4 regions of the Streptomyces sp. NPDC006602 genome follow, and region 3 is predicted to be linked to each of the others. Evidence: riboswitches for the same ligand, from Rfam matches in the RefSeq annotation. Region 3 holds a riboswitch; each other region holds the start of a gene.

Region 1 (3,156 bases), on a different contig from region 3:
CAGGGCGTGCTGGCCCGGCGGGCCGCGGCGATCGGCGTCGAGCTGTTCGTCGTGGACGACGGCTGGTTCGGATCCCGCACCAGCGACCGCGCCGGGCTCGGCGACTGGCAGCCCAATCCGGACCGCTTCCCCGGCGGCCTCAAGCCGCTGGGCGACTACGTGCACGCGCTCGGCATGCGGTTCGGCATCTGGGTGGAGCCCGAGATGGTCAATCCGGACAGCGAGCTCTACCGGGCCCATCCGGACTGGGTCCAGCACCAGGCAGGGCGAAAGCGGACAGAGCTGCGCAATCAACTCGTACTGAACCTCGCGCGCGAGGACGTCCAGGAGTACCTCTGGGAGCAGCTCCACGCGCTCCTGTCCAGCGCCCCGATCGACTACGTGAAGTGGGACTTCAATCGCTGCTTCACCGACGCGGGCTGGCCCGGCGAGCCCTACCCGCAGCGCCTGTGGGTCGATCATGTGCACGCGCTGTACCGCCTGTTGGACCGGCTGCGGGCCGCCCACCCGGGCGTCGCCTTCGAGTCCTGCTCGGGCGGCGGCGGCCGGATCGACCTCGGCGTGATGAGCCGTACGGACCAGGTGTGGACCTCGGACAACACCGACCCGCTCGACCGGCTCGTCATCCAGCACGGCTTCAGTCAGATCCACCCGGCGCGCGTCATGGCCGCCTGGGTCACCGACAGCCCCAACAACCAGCTCAACGGCAGGGTCAGCTCGCTGCGTTTCCGTTTCGTGAGCGCCATGGCCGGGGTGCTCGGCGTCGGCGGAGACCTCGCCGAGTGGACCGAGGAGGAGCTCGCCGAGGCCCGTGACTGGGTGGATCTCTACAAGGAGATCCGGCCCCTCGTGCAGCGCGGCGACCTCTACCGGCTGCGGCCTCCGCAGGGCGGGCTGAGCGCGGTGCAGTACGTCCTCGGCGACGAGGCCGTCGTCCTCGCCTGGCTCCAGGCGCAGCATTACGGCGAGCCCGTGCCGACGCTGCGGTTGCACGGCCTCGACCCGACAGCATCGTACGAATGCCATGAAACGGGCGAAGTTCACAGAGGTGCCGTACTGCTGCATCACGGACTGCGGACGGGACTGCGCGGTGACTTCGATGCGACGGTTATCCGACTGCGTCGCATCTAAGGCTTCTGTCCGAATTAGCACCTTCGTTCCAACTCCGCATGCAATAAAGGGGCCTGAGGAGGGGCCACGTGAGGAGGGTCATATTCGTGACCGTGCGTCGCCCGTCATGTTCACGTAATCAATGGTCTTTTCAAGGGGGTTTGGTTAAGAGGGTCAGTCCCTAATGCACACAGGGTGACAGGGAATTCTCTCAGGTGGCCAACAGAAACGCATTCACGGGCAACCACTTACTTGTCCCTTTGCGTCTTGGTCGCTTACGTTCACCACCCATCCGGACGGACGCCCAATCCTGCCGCCGCCCGGAGCCCGCACACACTCACCCGTACATGGCAGGAGCGGGGGACCCACAGGTAGAACCGCCTGTTCCGGTCTCCGGAACGGCTAGGGGTTAAGTCGTGCTTCGGTACGGCCGGGCATCTCCAGTCCGCACCCGACAGCTCACCTCGCAGGCGCCGGAGAGGAATTCGTCATGCCCGCGAAGGGTAAGCATCGCCGCCCGAAGTCCCAGCGTTTCACCCGCTCCATCGCCGTCGCCGGAACCGGCGGCGCCGCACTCGCCCTGCCGCTTCTCGGGGCCACCGGCGCGCACGCCGCCACTCCGCAGTCCGTATCGGAAAAGGCCGTTCAGTCGTCCGTTCCGACCACGGTGAAGAAGGTGGCTGAAAAGACGACGGCCGAAAAGCAGGCGTCCGCGCAGGCATCGGGTAGGAAGATCTACTCCGTGCAGGCCGGTGACTACCTCGCGAAGATCGCGGACGAGCAGAATGTCAGCGGTGGCTGGCAGAAGCTCTACTCCGACAACCGCGAGGCCGTCGGTGGCAACCCGTCGCTGATCCACCCCGGTCTGAAGCTCTCGATCGGCAGGAAGGCCACGACGAGCACCCCCAAGTCGTCGTCCTCCTCGGGCTCTTCCTCCTCGTCCAAGTCGTCGTCTTCGTCTGGTTCATCGGATTCGTCCGCTTCGTCGAAGTCGTCCCCCTCCGGGGCTTCCTCCTCGTCGAAGACCGAGGCGGCCACCCAGAGCGCCGACAACGCCGGCACCTCCAGCGGCTTCACCCTTCCGGTGAGCGGTGCCTCCGTCGGCACCGGCTACCACGTGGCGGGCAGCATGTGGTCCAGCGGCTACCACACCGGCGTCGACTTCGTCGTCCCGACCGGCACCTCCCTCAAGGCCGTGGGCGCGGGCACGGTCGTCTCCGCGGGCTGGGGCGGCGCGTACGGCAACCAGGTCGTCATCAGGCTCGCCGACGGCTACTACGCGCAGTACGCCCACCTGTCCTCGCTCTCCGTCTCGAGCGGCCAGTCCGTGACGGCCGGTCAGCAGCTCGGCCTCTCCGGCGCGACCGGCAACGTGACCGGCCCGCACCTGCACTTCGAGATCCGCACCACGCCGGACTACGGCTCGGACGTGGACCCGGTCGCCTACCTCCGCTCGAAGGGCGTCGCCGTCGGCTGACATCCCCGACCGTCTGTCCGAACACGCTGCCGAAGGCCGGACCCCGATCCCCGGGTCCGGCCTTCGGTGTGTTGATCTTGCTTGTTCCTGATCACTCCATTGCGGCTTTGTGGCGGGGGCGCCCGGGGCGTCGACAGCGAGGGGAGGGTGGGGAGAAGGTGAACTCCGTAGTGTTGCAAGCGCTTTCTGCGCCCTCGGAAGGAGCCGTCTCCCGTGACGACCACGCGTAGAGCATTCGGAGCCCTGGCCGCAAGTGCCGCCCTGGCCGCCCTCGCCCCCGCTACCACCGCGAGCGCCACGCCCCGGCACCGCCGACTGATCGCCCACGACGACTTCCGCCATGGACTCGGCCGGTGGGCGGTGGAACTCGAGAAGGGCGGAACCGTCACCGCGACCCGCGGGATCCTGGAGGTCGACGTGCCCGCCGGCGCAACGGTCTGGTTCAAGAAGCTGCTCGAAGGGCCGTACGTCCTGGAGTACACCGCCACGCCGGTGTCCGCGGGCGGGGTCAACGACCGGGTGTCCGACCTCAACAACTTCTGGAACGCCGTCGACGTCCGTTCCCCCGA
Region 2 (3,156 bases), on a different contig from region 3:
TCGTCACCGACGAGCTGGACCTTGTCGCCGAGCTGGTCGGTGATGGTCTTCCAGCCGGCCCAGTCGTCCTCGAACAGCGGGTCCTCGATGGAGACGAGCGGGTAGTCCGCGACGAGCTCGGCGTAGTACTCCGTCATCTCGGCGGCGGAGCGCTCCTTGCCCTCGAAGAGGTAGACGCCGTCCTTGTAGAACTCGGAGGCGGCCACGTCGAGCGCGAGGCCGATCTGCTCGCCGGGGGTGTAACCGGCCTCCTTGACGGCCTCGAGGATGAGGTCGAGGGCGTCGCGGTTGGAGCCGAGGTTCGGGGCGAAGCCGCCCTCGTCGCCGAGGCCGGTGTTCAGGCCCTTGCGCTTCAGCACCTTCTTGAGGGTGTGGTAGATCTCGGCGCCCCAGCGCAGGGCCTCGGAGAAGGACTCCGCACCGATCGGGGCGATCATGAACTCCTGGATGTCCACGTTGGTGTCGGCGTGCGAGCCGCCGTTCAGGATGTTCATCATCGGCACCGGCAGCAGGTGCGCGTTCGGGCCGCCCAGGTAGCGGAAGAGGGGGAGGTCGCTGGCCTCGGAGGCGGCGTGGGCGACGGCGAGCGAGACGCCGAGGATGGCGTTGGCGCCGAGCGAGCCCTTGTTGTCGGTGGCGTCCAGGTCGAACATCGCCTGGTCGATCAGGCGCTGCTCGGTGGCGTCGTAGCCGACGAGCTCCGGGCCGATCTGCTCGATGACGGCGAGGACGGCCTTCTCCACGCCCTTGCCGTGGTAGCGGTTGGGGTCACCGTCGCGGAGCTCGATGGCCTCGAAGGCGCCCGTGGAGGCGCCGGACGGAACGGCGGCACGGCCGGTGCTGCCGTCGTCGAGGCCGACCTCGACCTCGACCGTGGGGTTGCCTCGGGAGTCCAGGATTTCCCGGGCTACGACGACGTCGATGGACGGCACGAGCATCTCCTTCTTCAATGTGACGCTGGTCTCACGGAACCACGGTGGGTTCTGCGAGACGAGCCTAACCGGCTCCGGGCGATCGGCCAGCCTGTCGACCACCTCATGGACAGAACCGAAAGTAAATTGTTTCCGAACGGAACAAAAAGCGGGGCACAAAAAGCCCCGCCCCGGTGCGTACGGGGGACGACGCACCGGAGCGGGGAGCCCGTGGGGACGGGGGTGGCCCTCACGAGGCCTCCACTATGGAGTCCACGTCCAGGAGAGCGCTGTGGTTCAGCTACGAGCCGCGTGTCACTTCAGGTGCAGCTGCTGGCCCGGGTAGATGAGGTTGGCGTCCTGGACGATGTCCTTGTTCAGCTCGAACACCTTCGCCCAGCCGCCCTTGACGTCGTTCTCCTCGGCTATGGAGCTGAGGGTGTCGCCGGAGACGACCTTGTACTCGCCGTCGCCCTTCTTGACCTTCTTGCCGGTCGGGGTGGTGACGGTCTTCTTCGAGGCCGGGCGGTCCGCGGAACGGGAGGCCTGCTGCTCGGTGGAACGGGTCGTGGTCCCCGAGGAGCCGCTGGAGGTGTTCGACGAGGTGTCGGCGCTGCCGTTGTAGGCGGAGCTCGACAGGTTCACGCCGCAGTTCGGCCAGGCGCCCTTGCCCTGGGAGGCGAGGACCTTCTCGGCGACGGCGATCTGCTGGGACTTGGAGGCCTGGTTGGCCTGCGCGGCGTACTGCGTGCCGCCGTACGCGGCCCAGGTGGAGGCGGAGAACTGGAGACCGCCGTAGTAGCCGTTGCCGGTGTTGATGGACCAGTTGCCGCCGGACTCGCACTGGGCCACGGCGTCCCACTCGGAGGCGGTGGCGGCGGAGGCGTTGCCGGCCGCCATCAGCGGGGCGGCGACGGCGGCACCGGTGACACCGGCGATGGCGATGGCACGAGTGGCCTTGGACGGACGGCGGTGCTTGCCCTTGCCGGAAAACAGCATGGTGGATCCCCTCACCGACGCCTGCGAGGTGAGCTGTCGGGTTCGGGCCGGTTGAGTTGCCCGGCCACGTCCCTTGCGGAACATGGCTTCACCCCAAGCCGGAGCCAGCTTCAACTGCTGGTCCCGGCACTTACCTTGGGTCCCCCGCTCCTGCCTACGGCGCTTTACGCGACGACTGTTCCCGTACGGCCGCTGGCAGGATTCGGCGTTGCGGCAGTCGGGGCTCGTGTTGGCGAGCGGTCCTGACGGTAGACACGCGATCCGCGGAATTTCAAAGACGATCAGGGCTTCTGAGAGTCATCCCACACTTTCACCGAACCGGACATTCAGCGCGAAATGCGGCGCGAACTCCCGCTCGTTTTCGCCCTATTCGATACCTACGATGAGGGTCTGACCGGGCGCGATGACACTCGGGTCGGCGCCGATCGCCTGCTTGTTCTCCGCGTAGAGCTCACGCCACCCGCCTTCGAGGTCAAGGGAGTCGGCGATGGACGCGAGAGTGTCTCCGGGGCGGACGGTGTACGAGTCCGCGCGGGCGGCGTGCCGGCCGCCGGAGGCGCTCGTGTCGGCACTGGCGGTGTCGGTGCCGACCGCGGTCTCGTCGGCGCTGCCGCCGCGGTGCTTGCCCGCGACGAGGGCGCCGGTGTCGACGAGGGCCGAAGAGCCGCCCTCTTGCCAGAAGTTGTCCGAGTCGTCCTGTTTCGGCGCGCCTGTGGAGTCGCCGCCGGAGTCCGGCGAGGCACTGGGGGTCGAGTCGGAATCGGCCGAGGTGTCGGACTTGGCCGGGTTGTCGCCCTCGCCGGTCTTGTCGGCCTTCCCGGAAGAATTCGACCGGGCGTCGGACGGAGAGGTCGACGCGGACGACGAAGGCGCATCCGAAGACGTGTCACCGGGCGAGTCGGCCGACGATCGGGAGGAGTCGGACAAGCCGGTCGAGCCGGACGATTCGTCGGCGCCCGAGGTCACCTCGTCCGCCACGCCCGTGTCGACGTCGGCCGCCCCCGAGTCCTTGCTGAGGCCGTTGAGCAGACCGCAGGTGGACCAGTAGCCCACGCCCTTGGCCGCGAGGATCTTCTCGGCGACGGCTATCTGCTGGGAGCGGCTGGCCTGGTCGGGGCTCGAGGCGAAGTCGAGGCCGCTGTACTGCTCCCAGTCCTCCTGGGCGATGTGCAGTCCGCCGTAGTACCCGTCGCCTTTGTCCTGGCTCCAGGAGCCGCCCGTCTCGCAGTTGGCCACCTGGTCCCAC
Region 3 (3,156 bases):
TGCGGGTGCGTGCGCCTTGCGGCGCCGGTGGCGGTCGGGCGAGGCCCGCCTCCTAGCCGACCGAGTCGGGTGGTGGGTGGGCGTAGGTCGGTGGTCTGGGGGCGGAGCCCCCAGTGACGCCCGCACCGGCGCCGGGTGATCGATCGGATCGACGGATCCTGCACCTCGGTCGCCCGCGACCACCTGGGTGCGACTTCCGTCCCGCGGATGGCGTACACTGGAGTCACAACGACGCGGGGTGGAGCAGCTCGGTAGCTCGCTGGGCTCATAACCCAGAGGTCGCAGGTTCAAATCCTGTCCCCGCTACTGAAGGCCGAGGGCCGGAATCCAGAAATGGGTTCCGGCCCTCGGTCTTTGTGTGCCGCCTGCCTTGGCCCTCGTTGTTACGAGGGGTGATCGGGTGAGTGCCCTCCGCATAACAACTGACACACCGTCAATACCTCTGAGCTTGCTGAGGCTTGGTCAACTCGCCCGTTTTTCGCCCGTCATGGACCGTAAGTCCTGGGCGGAAAGATTAATGATCAAGTGGAACAGCTTGGAATCCGGGCCCCGCGTCTATTAACGTTCGATAACGCAGCGCGGTCGTCCCAGCCGTCACAAGAGTCGGCTCCGTGCGCACGCGCCGAATCCCGCAAGGGAACCGGGGAACCACCACCTTGGGGTGAATCGCGCGGATACCACCGTGAACTCACGGCAGGTATACGCGCGTAGGAGACCTTCCTGCTCCGAACCCGTCAGCTAACCCGGTAGGCGAGAAGGAAGGAAAGGAGCACGCCCACGTGGCGTCCAACCGGCCTGCCCCAGAAGCCCCGTTCGTGCCGAGCCAGCGCGACACCGAGACCTTCGGCTACGGCACTTTCACCGACGAGGGCCCCTGGACGGAGTGGAATCCCACCGAGGACTCCATCCGACCCGTACGTGGCCGGCATCGTGTCGCCAAGCAGCGCGGCGGACTCGCCCGCAGCTCCACCGTTCTAGGCGTCGGTGTCATAGCCGCCGTCGGCGCGGGCGGCATGGCCAGCGCGCAGACCGGCAAGCCGCCGGTGTCGATCTCCCTGCCCGACCTGCCCAACGTGGGCTCCCTCATCACGGACGACTCGGACGCCGCCGAGGACTCCGTCACCGCGCTCAGCAGCGTCAGCGCGACCTCGGCCGACACCGAGCAGGGCACCGCCGACGCCGGCGAGGCGCTGCGCACCCGGATCATGGCCCAGGCCGAGCAGCAGCAGGACCAGGTCGAGAGCAAGGCCGCCGCCGACGCCGTGGCCGCCGCCGAGAAGCAGGTCGCCGAAGCGGCCGCCAAGGCGGAGCAGGAGGCCAAGGCCGAAGCCGCCGCCGCGAAGAAGAAGGCGGAGGAGGAGGCCGCGAAGAAGGCCGAGGCCGAGCGTCTCGCCGAGCTGGCGAAGCAGTACGCGCTGCCGACCTCCTCGTACACGATCACCTCCACCTTCGGTCAGGCCGGCTCCCTGTGGTCGTCCGGCTACCACACCGGCCTCGACTTCGCCGCGCCCACGGGCACGCTCATCAAGGCCATCCACAGCGGGACGATCACGCAGGCCGGCTGGGACGGGTCGTACGGCTACAAGACCGTGCTCACCCTCGACGACGGCACGGAGCTCTGGTTCGCCCACCAGTCCTCGATCAGCGTCAGCGTCGGCCAGAAGGTCAACACGGGTGACGTGATCGGGCGCGTGGGTGCGACGGGGAACGTGACCGGGGCGCATCTGCACCTCGAGGTCCACCCCGACGGTTCCGACTCCGGCATCGACCCGATGGCCTGGCTGCGGAGCAAGGGCCTCAACCCCTGAGGCCCGTCTTCCTTCTTCTTCGCTCTCGCTTCGCAGGCTCGCTCGAGATCGGGCGCCTGACGGAGGCTTCGGCCTGATCCTCGGCCCGGTCGCTTGTCCGGGGGCCACGTCCGACGTGGTTCGCGGCTACGTCCGATACGGGTTGTAGGAGTGGTACGAGTTGTAGGAGGGGTACGGCGCCGCTGGATACACCGGCGCCGTCGGCGCCGGGTATCCGTACACCCCGTACACCGGCCACGGCGGTGCGGCCACCGCCACCGGCGGTGCCGTCGCCCGTGCCGCGTGGTCCAGCGCGGGACGCGCCACGTCCCGACGCCACCACAGCTCGGCCAGCAACTCCCGTTCCCGTACGGCGAAGTCGGCCCCCGCCCGCCCACGGCGCGCGCGCTGCCGTAGGAACGCCAGTGAGGTCGCGTAGGCCTCGTACTGCGCCACCGCCCGTGCCGCGGGGCGTCCGAAGTGCTGCCGGGCGTACCCGCGGGCCAGTCGCCGTGCCCGCATCGAGCCGAGGGCGTACGGCTCGGCCGGTGTCAGCCAGCCCGCCACGGTGTACGCGGGGAGCTCTTCCCGTACGGTCCTCAGCTCACGCTGCCGGGTCCAGATGACGAGCCAGGTCAGCAGCCCGAACGCGGGGACCATGAACGCCGCGTAGACCGCGAAGAACCCGTACTCGCCGATTGTCGAGGAGCCGTTCCAGATCGCGTGCATGCCCATCGCGAGCAGCAGCCCGGACAGCGGCAGCAGGACGCGCCGCAGGTGGTGGCGCTCCGCCGAGAGCGCGGAGATGCCGAAGCCGATGCCGGTGAGGACGGTGAAGAGCGGGTGCGCGAACGGCGACATGATGATCCGCACGAAGAAGGTCGCCGCGGTGACGGAGGCGATGCCGGTGTCGCCGGTCAGCTGGTCGGTGCCGAAGGCGGTGCCGAGGTAGAGGATGTTCTCGGTGAAGGCGAAGCCGGTGGCGGTGACCCCGGCTATCACCACTCCGTCGACGATCCCGGTGAAGTCCCGGCGCCGGAAGAGGAAGACGAGTAAAACGGCCGCGGCCTTGGCCGACTCCTCCACGACGGGCGCTATGACGGTCGCGCCGAGGGTGTCCGCGCTGGAGGGGTCCGCCGTGGCCGTCGCTATCCATCTGGTCGCGAAACTGTTGGCGATGATCGCTATCAGCGCCGCCGCGCAGGCTCCCCAGGCGAAGGAGAACAGCAGATTGCGCCACGGGCCGGGTTCGACCCGGTCGAGCCACCGGAAGGCGGCGATGAGGAGCGGGACGGGCAGTACGGCGAGTCCGAGCCCGACCAAGAACCCCTCCGTACCGGTCTGCCGGCGGACCAGGGCGAGGATGACG
Region 4 (3,156 bases), on a different contig from region 3:
ACGCCCTCAGGGCGCCCGCGTTCGCGGACAGCGAGGTCGAGCGACTGGTGCGCAACCGCCTGGACGAGATCCCGCACGAGCTGGCCAACCCGTCCCGGCGTGCCGCCAAGGAGCTCTCCAAGGAGCTCTTCCCGGCCACCTCGCGCATGTCGCGCCCGCGCCAGGGCACCGAGGAGACGGTCGAGAACATCGACTCCTCGGCCGTGCGCGGCTTCTACGAGAAGCACGTCCGCCCCGCCACCGCCACCGTGGTGGTCGTCGGCGACCTCACCGGCATCGACCTCGACGCGCTGCTCGGAGACACGCTCGGCTCCTGGACCGGTTCCGCGGCCCAGCCCCGTCCCGTGCCGCCGGTGACCGCCGACGACACCGGCAGGGTCGTCATCGTGGACCGCCCCGGAGCCGTCCAGACGCAGCTGCTGATCGGCCGTATCGGCCCAGACCGGCACGACCGCGTGTGGCCCGCGCAGGTGCTCGGCACCTACTGTCTGGGCGGCACCCTCACCTCCCGCCTGGACCGCGTCCTGCGGGAGGAGAAGGGTTACACCTACGGCGTGCGGGCGTTCGGGCAGGTCATGCGCTCCGCGCCGGACGGCACCGGCGCCGCGATGCTCGCCATCAGCGGCTCCGTCGACACCCCGAACACCGGTCCAGCACTCGACGACCTGTGGACAGTGCTGCGCACCCTCGCCGCCGGAGGGCTCACCGACGCCGAGCGTGACATCGCCGTGCAGAACCTCGTCGGGGTGGCACCGCTGAAGTACGAGACCGCGGCGGCCGTGGCGAGCACGCTGGCCGACCAGGTCGAGCAGCACCTGCCGGACGACTTCCAGGCGACGCTGTACCAGCAGCTCGCCGCGACCGGCACCGTGGAGGCCACCGCGGCGGTCGTGAGCGCCTTCCCGGTCGACCGGCTGGTGACGATCCTCGTCGGGGACGCGGCGCAGATCAGGGAGCCCGTCGAGGCCCTCGGCATCGGCGAAGTCACCGTCGTCTCGGCGGAGTAGGCGCACGCGCGCGTAGCGCGGTGGGCGTAGGCGCGCCCAGGGGCCCTGGTGACCGGAGAGTCACCAGGGCCCCTCCATGTCCGAATTGAGGGAGAGGTTGCCTGTCTGCCCTGTGGCATGCGCTACAAAAGCCGTGATCCGTTTGGGGATTGAAAGTTGCCGCGTTTAGCGTCATGCGGGCTGTTCGTCAGGCAGTGCGCCGCACCCGCGGCACCGGACAGTCATCGCCGAGTCCCCACATGGCGCGAGCCAGGGGAGCCGGGGACCCACACCACAAGTCCCTGGGGTGAATCGGACGCCCGCGCGCACCGCGAGGGGGCCCGTAGGAGACCTTCCTGCTCCGAACCCGTCAGCTAACCCGGTAGGCGAGAAGGAAGGAAAGGACCAGCCACCACATGGCGTTCACCTGCGCCACCGGGAAGCACCGTCGTCCCAGCCGGATGAAGCGCACCACCGCCCGTGCGGCGGGCGTGGCGGCGCTGACCACCACCGGCGTCATCGGCACCCTGGCCGCCCCGGCGCTCGCCGCCGAACCGGCCGCCGAGCAGACCGGTCTCATCCCCGTCATCAGCACCGACAACTCGATCGCCGACCAGATCGACGCCCAGGCCGCCGCCCAGAAGCAGGCCGCCGAGCAGGCCGAGGCGCGGAAGAAGGCCGAGGAGGCCGCGCGCAAGCAGGCTGCCGCCGAGGCCAAGAAGGCGGTCGCCGAGGCCAAGCAGGCCCGCGAGGCCAAGGAGCGCGCCGCCCGGGAGGCCGAGCGCAAGATCCTCAACGCCTTCGTCGCCCCCGTCTCCGGCTCGTACATCTCGACCGGCTACAAGTCCGGCGGCGCCGTCTGGTCCTCCGGCAGCCACACCGGCGTCGACTTCCACGCAGCGAGCGGCACCTCCGTCCACGCGGTCGGCTCCGGCACGGTCGTCGAGGCCGGCTGGGGCGGGTCGTACGGGAACAACGTCGTGATCAAGATGAACGACGGCACGTACACCCAGTACGGCCACCTGTCCTCCATCGGCGTCTCCGTCGGCCAGACGGTCACCCCGGGGCAGCAGATAGGCCTCTCCGGCGCCACCGGCAACGTCACCGGGCCGCACCTCCACTTCGAGGCCCGCACCACCGCGGAGTACGGCTCGGACATCGACCCCGTCGCCTACCTCCGCTCGCACGGTGTGAACGTCTGACGCTCGCGCCCGCGAACGACCCACGCGTGCGTCCCGGCATCGTCTGACGACAGACGGCTCCGCATCCCGAAGCCCCGGCTCCCCCAGCCGGGGCTTTCGGCGTTTGGGACGACCGTCTGTCCAAAAAATATCCATGGATTCCGGCCCGCCATCGGAAATTCCCGCTGATTGCAATAGAGTCACTGAACACACGTCAATCGTCGACGTTTCACGGGGATTAAAGCGGAGGTCGGTCATGCGTATTCCGGCGCACTCGGTATGCACGGCGATCCGGGACGACATCGTCGCGGGTGTCTACGAGCGCGGCAGCCGACTCACCGAGGAACTGCTCGCGCGCCGCTACGGCGTCTCGCGCGTCCCCGTCCGGGAGGCCCTGCGCACGCTGGAGGCGGAGGGCTTCGTGGTGACCCGGCGGCACGCGGGCGCGTGCGTCGCGGAACCCACCGAACAGGAGGGCGCCGACCTGCTGGAGATGCGCATGCTCCTGGAGCCGCTCGGCGCCTCCCGGGCCGCCCAGCGGCGGACCGAGGCCCATCTCAAGGTGCTGCGCGGCCTGGTCCGGCTGGGCCAGGAGCGTGCCAGGCGGGGCAACAGTGAGGATCTGCGCTCCCTGGGGGCATGGTTCCACGAGACGCTCGCGCAGGCCTCGGGCAGTGCCGCGATGACCTCGATGCTGACCCAGCTGCGCCACAAGATCGCATGGATGTACGCGGTGGAGGCGCCGGCCAACCCCGTGGAGTCGTGGGCGGAGCACGGCGGGATCGTGGACGCGGTGGCGCGCGGCGACGGCGAACGCGCGCGGGCGCTCACGGCGCTGCACACGGAGCGCGCGACGGCGGCGCACCGGCTGCGATTCACCGGCGGCGGGGATCGGCCGGACCGTGTGAGGAACTCGCAACATCCCGTAAACATGACGGGCCTGCGGCATTAACACAGGCACCGTATACAAAGAGGGGATAATTCGCGGG

The links. Region 3 has a riboswitch for cyclic di-AMP ahead of ACFYO2_RS47875 (M23 family metallopeptidase). Riboswitches for the same ligand answer to the same signal wherever they lie in the genome.
Region 1: linked by a shared signal. The riboswitch ahead of ACFYO2_RS35295 (peptidoglycan DD-metalloendopeptidase family protein) and the one ahead of ACFYO2_RS47875 (M23 family metallopeptidase) in region 3 are both predicted to bind cyclic di-AMP.
Region 2: linked by a shared signal. The riboswitch ahead of ACFYO2_RS26345 (transglycosylase family protein) and the one ahead of ACFYO2_RS47875 (M23 family metallopeptidase) in region 3 are both predicted to bind cyclic di-AMP.
Region 4: linked by a shared signal. The riboswitch ahead of ACFYO2_RS41015 (M23 family metallopeptidase) and the one ahead of ACFYO2_RS47875 (M23 family metallopeptidase) in region 3 are both predicted to bind cyclic di-AMP.

Annotation. Positions count from the first base shown of each region.
Region 1 covers NZ_JBIAHG010000021.1:28,833-31,988, reverse strand. Annotated here, with positions in the region: gene ACFYO2_RS35300 (alpha-galactosidase) at 1-1,131, shown strand, start outside; cyclic di-AMP (ydaO/yuaA leader) riboswitch at 1,439-1,596, shown strand; gene ACFYO2_RS35295 (peptidoglycan DD-metalloendopeptidase family protein) at 1,601-2,587, shown strand; gene ACFYO2_RS35290 (DUF6250 domain-containing protein) at 2,801-3,156, shown strand, end outside.
Region 2 covers NZ_JBIAHG010000011.1:93,884-97,039, reverse strand. Annotated here, with positions in the region: gene eno (phosphopyruvate hydratase) at 1-938, opposite strand, end outside; gene ACFYO2_RS26345 (transglycosylase family protein) at 1,227-1,910, opposite strand; cyclic di-AMP (ydaO/yuaA leader) riboswitch at 1,914-2,082, opposite strand; gene ACFYO2_RS26340 (transglycosylase family protein) at 2,277-3,156, opposite strand, start outside.
Region 3 covers NZ_JBIAHG010000063.1:111-3,266, forward strand. Annotated here, with positions in the region: tRNA gene ACFYO2_RS47870 (tRNA-Met) at 233-306, shown strand; cyclic di-AMP (ydaO/yuaA leader) riboswitch at 611-768, shown strand; gene ACFYO2_RS47875 (M23 family metallopeptidase) at 780-1,808, shown strand; gene ACFYO2_RS47880 (PrsW family intramembrane metalloprotease) at 1,935-3,156, opposite strand, start outside.
Region 4 covers NZ_JBIAHG010000033.1:28,123-31,278, reverse strand. Annotated here, with positions in the region: gene ACFYO2_RS41020 (M16 family metallopeptidase) at 1-1,007, shown strand, start outside; cyclic di-AMP (ydaO/yuaA leader) riboswitch at 1,223-1,389, shown strand; gene ACFYO2_RS41015 (M23 family metallopeptidase) at 1,403-2,188, shown strand; gene ACFYO2_RS41010 (GntR family transcriptional regulator) at 2,424-3,119, shown strand.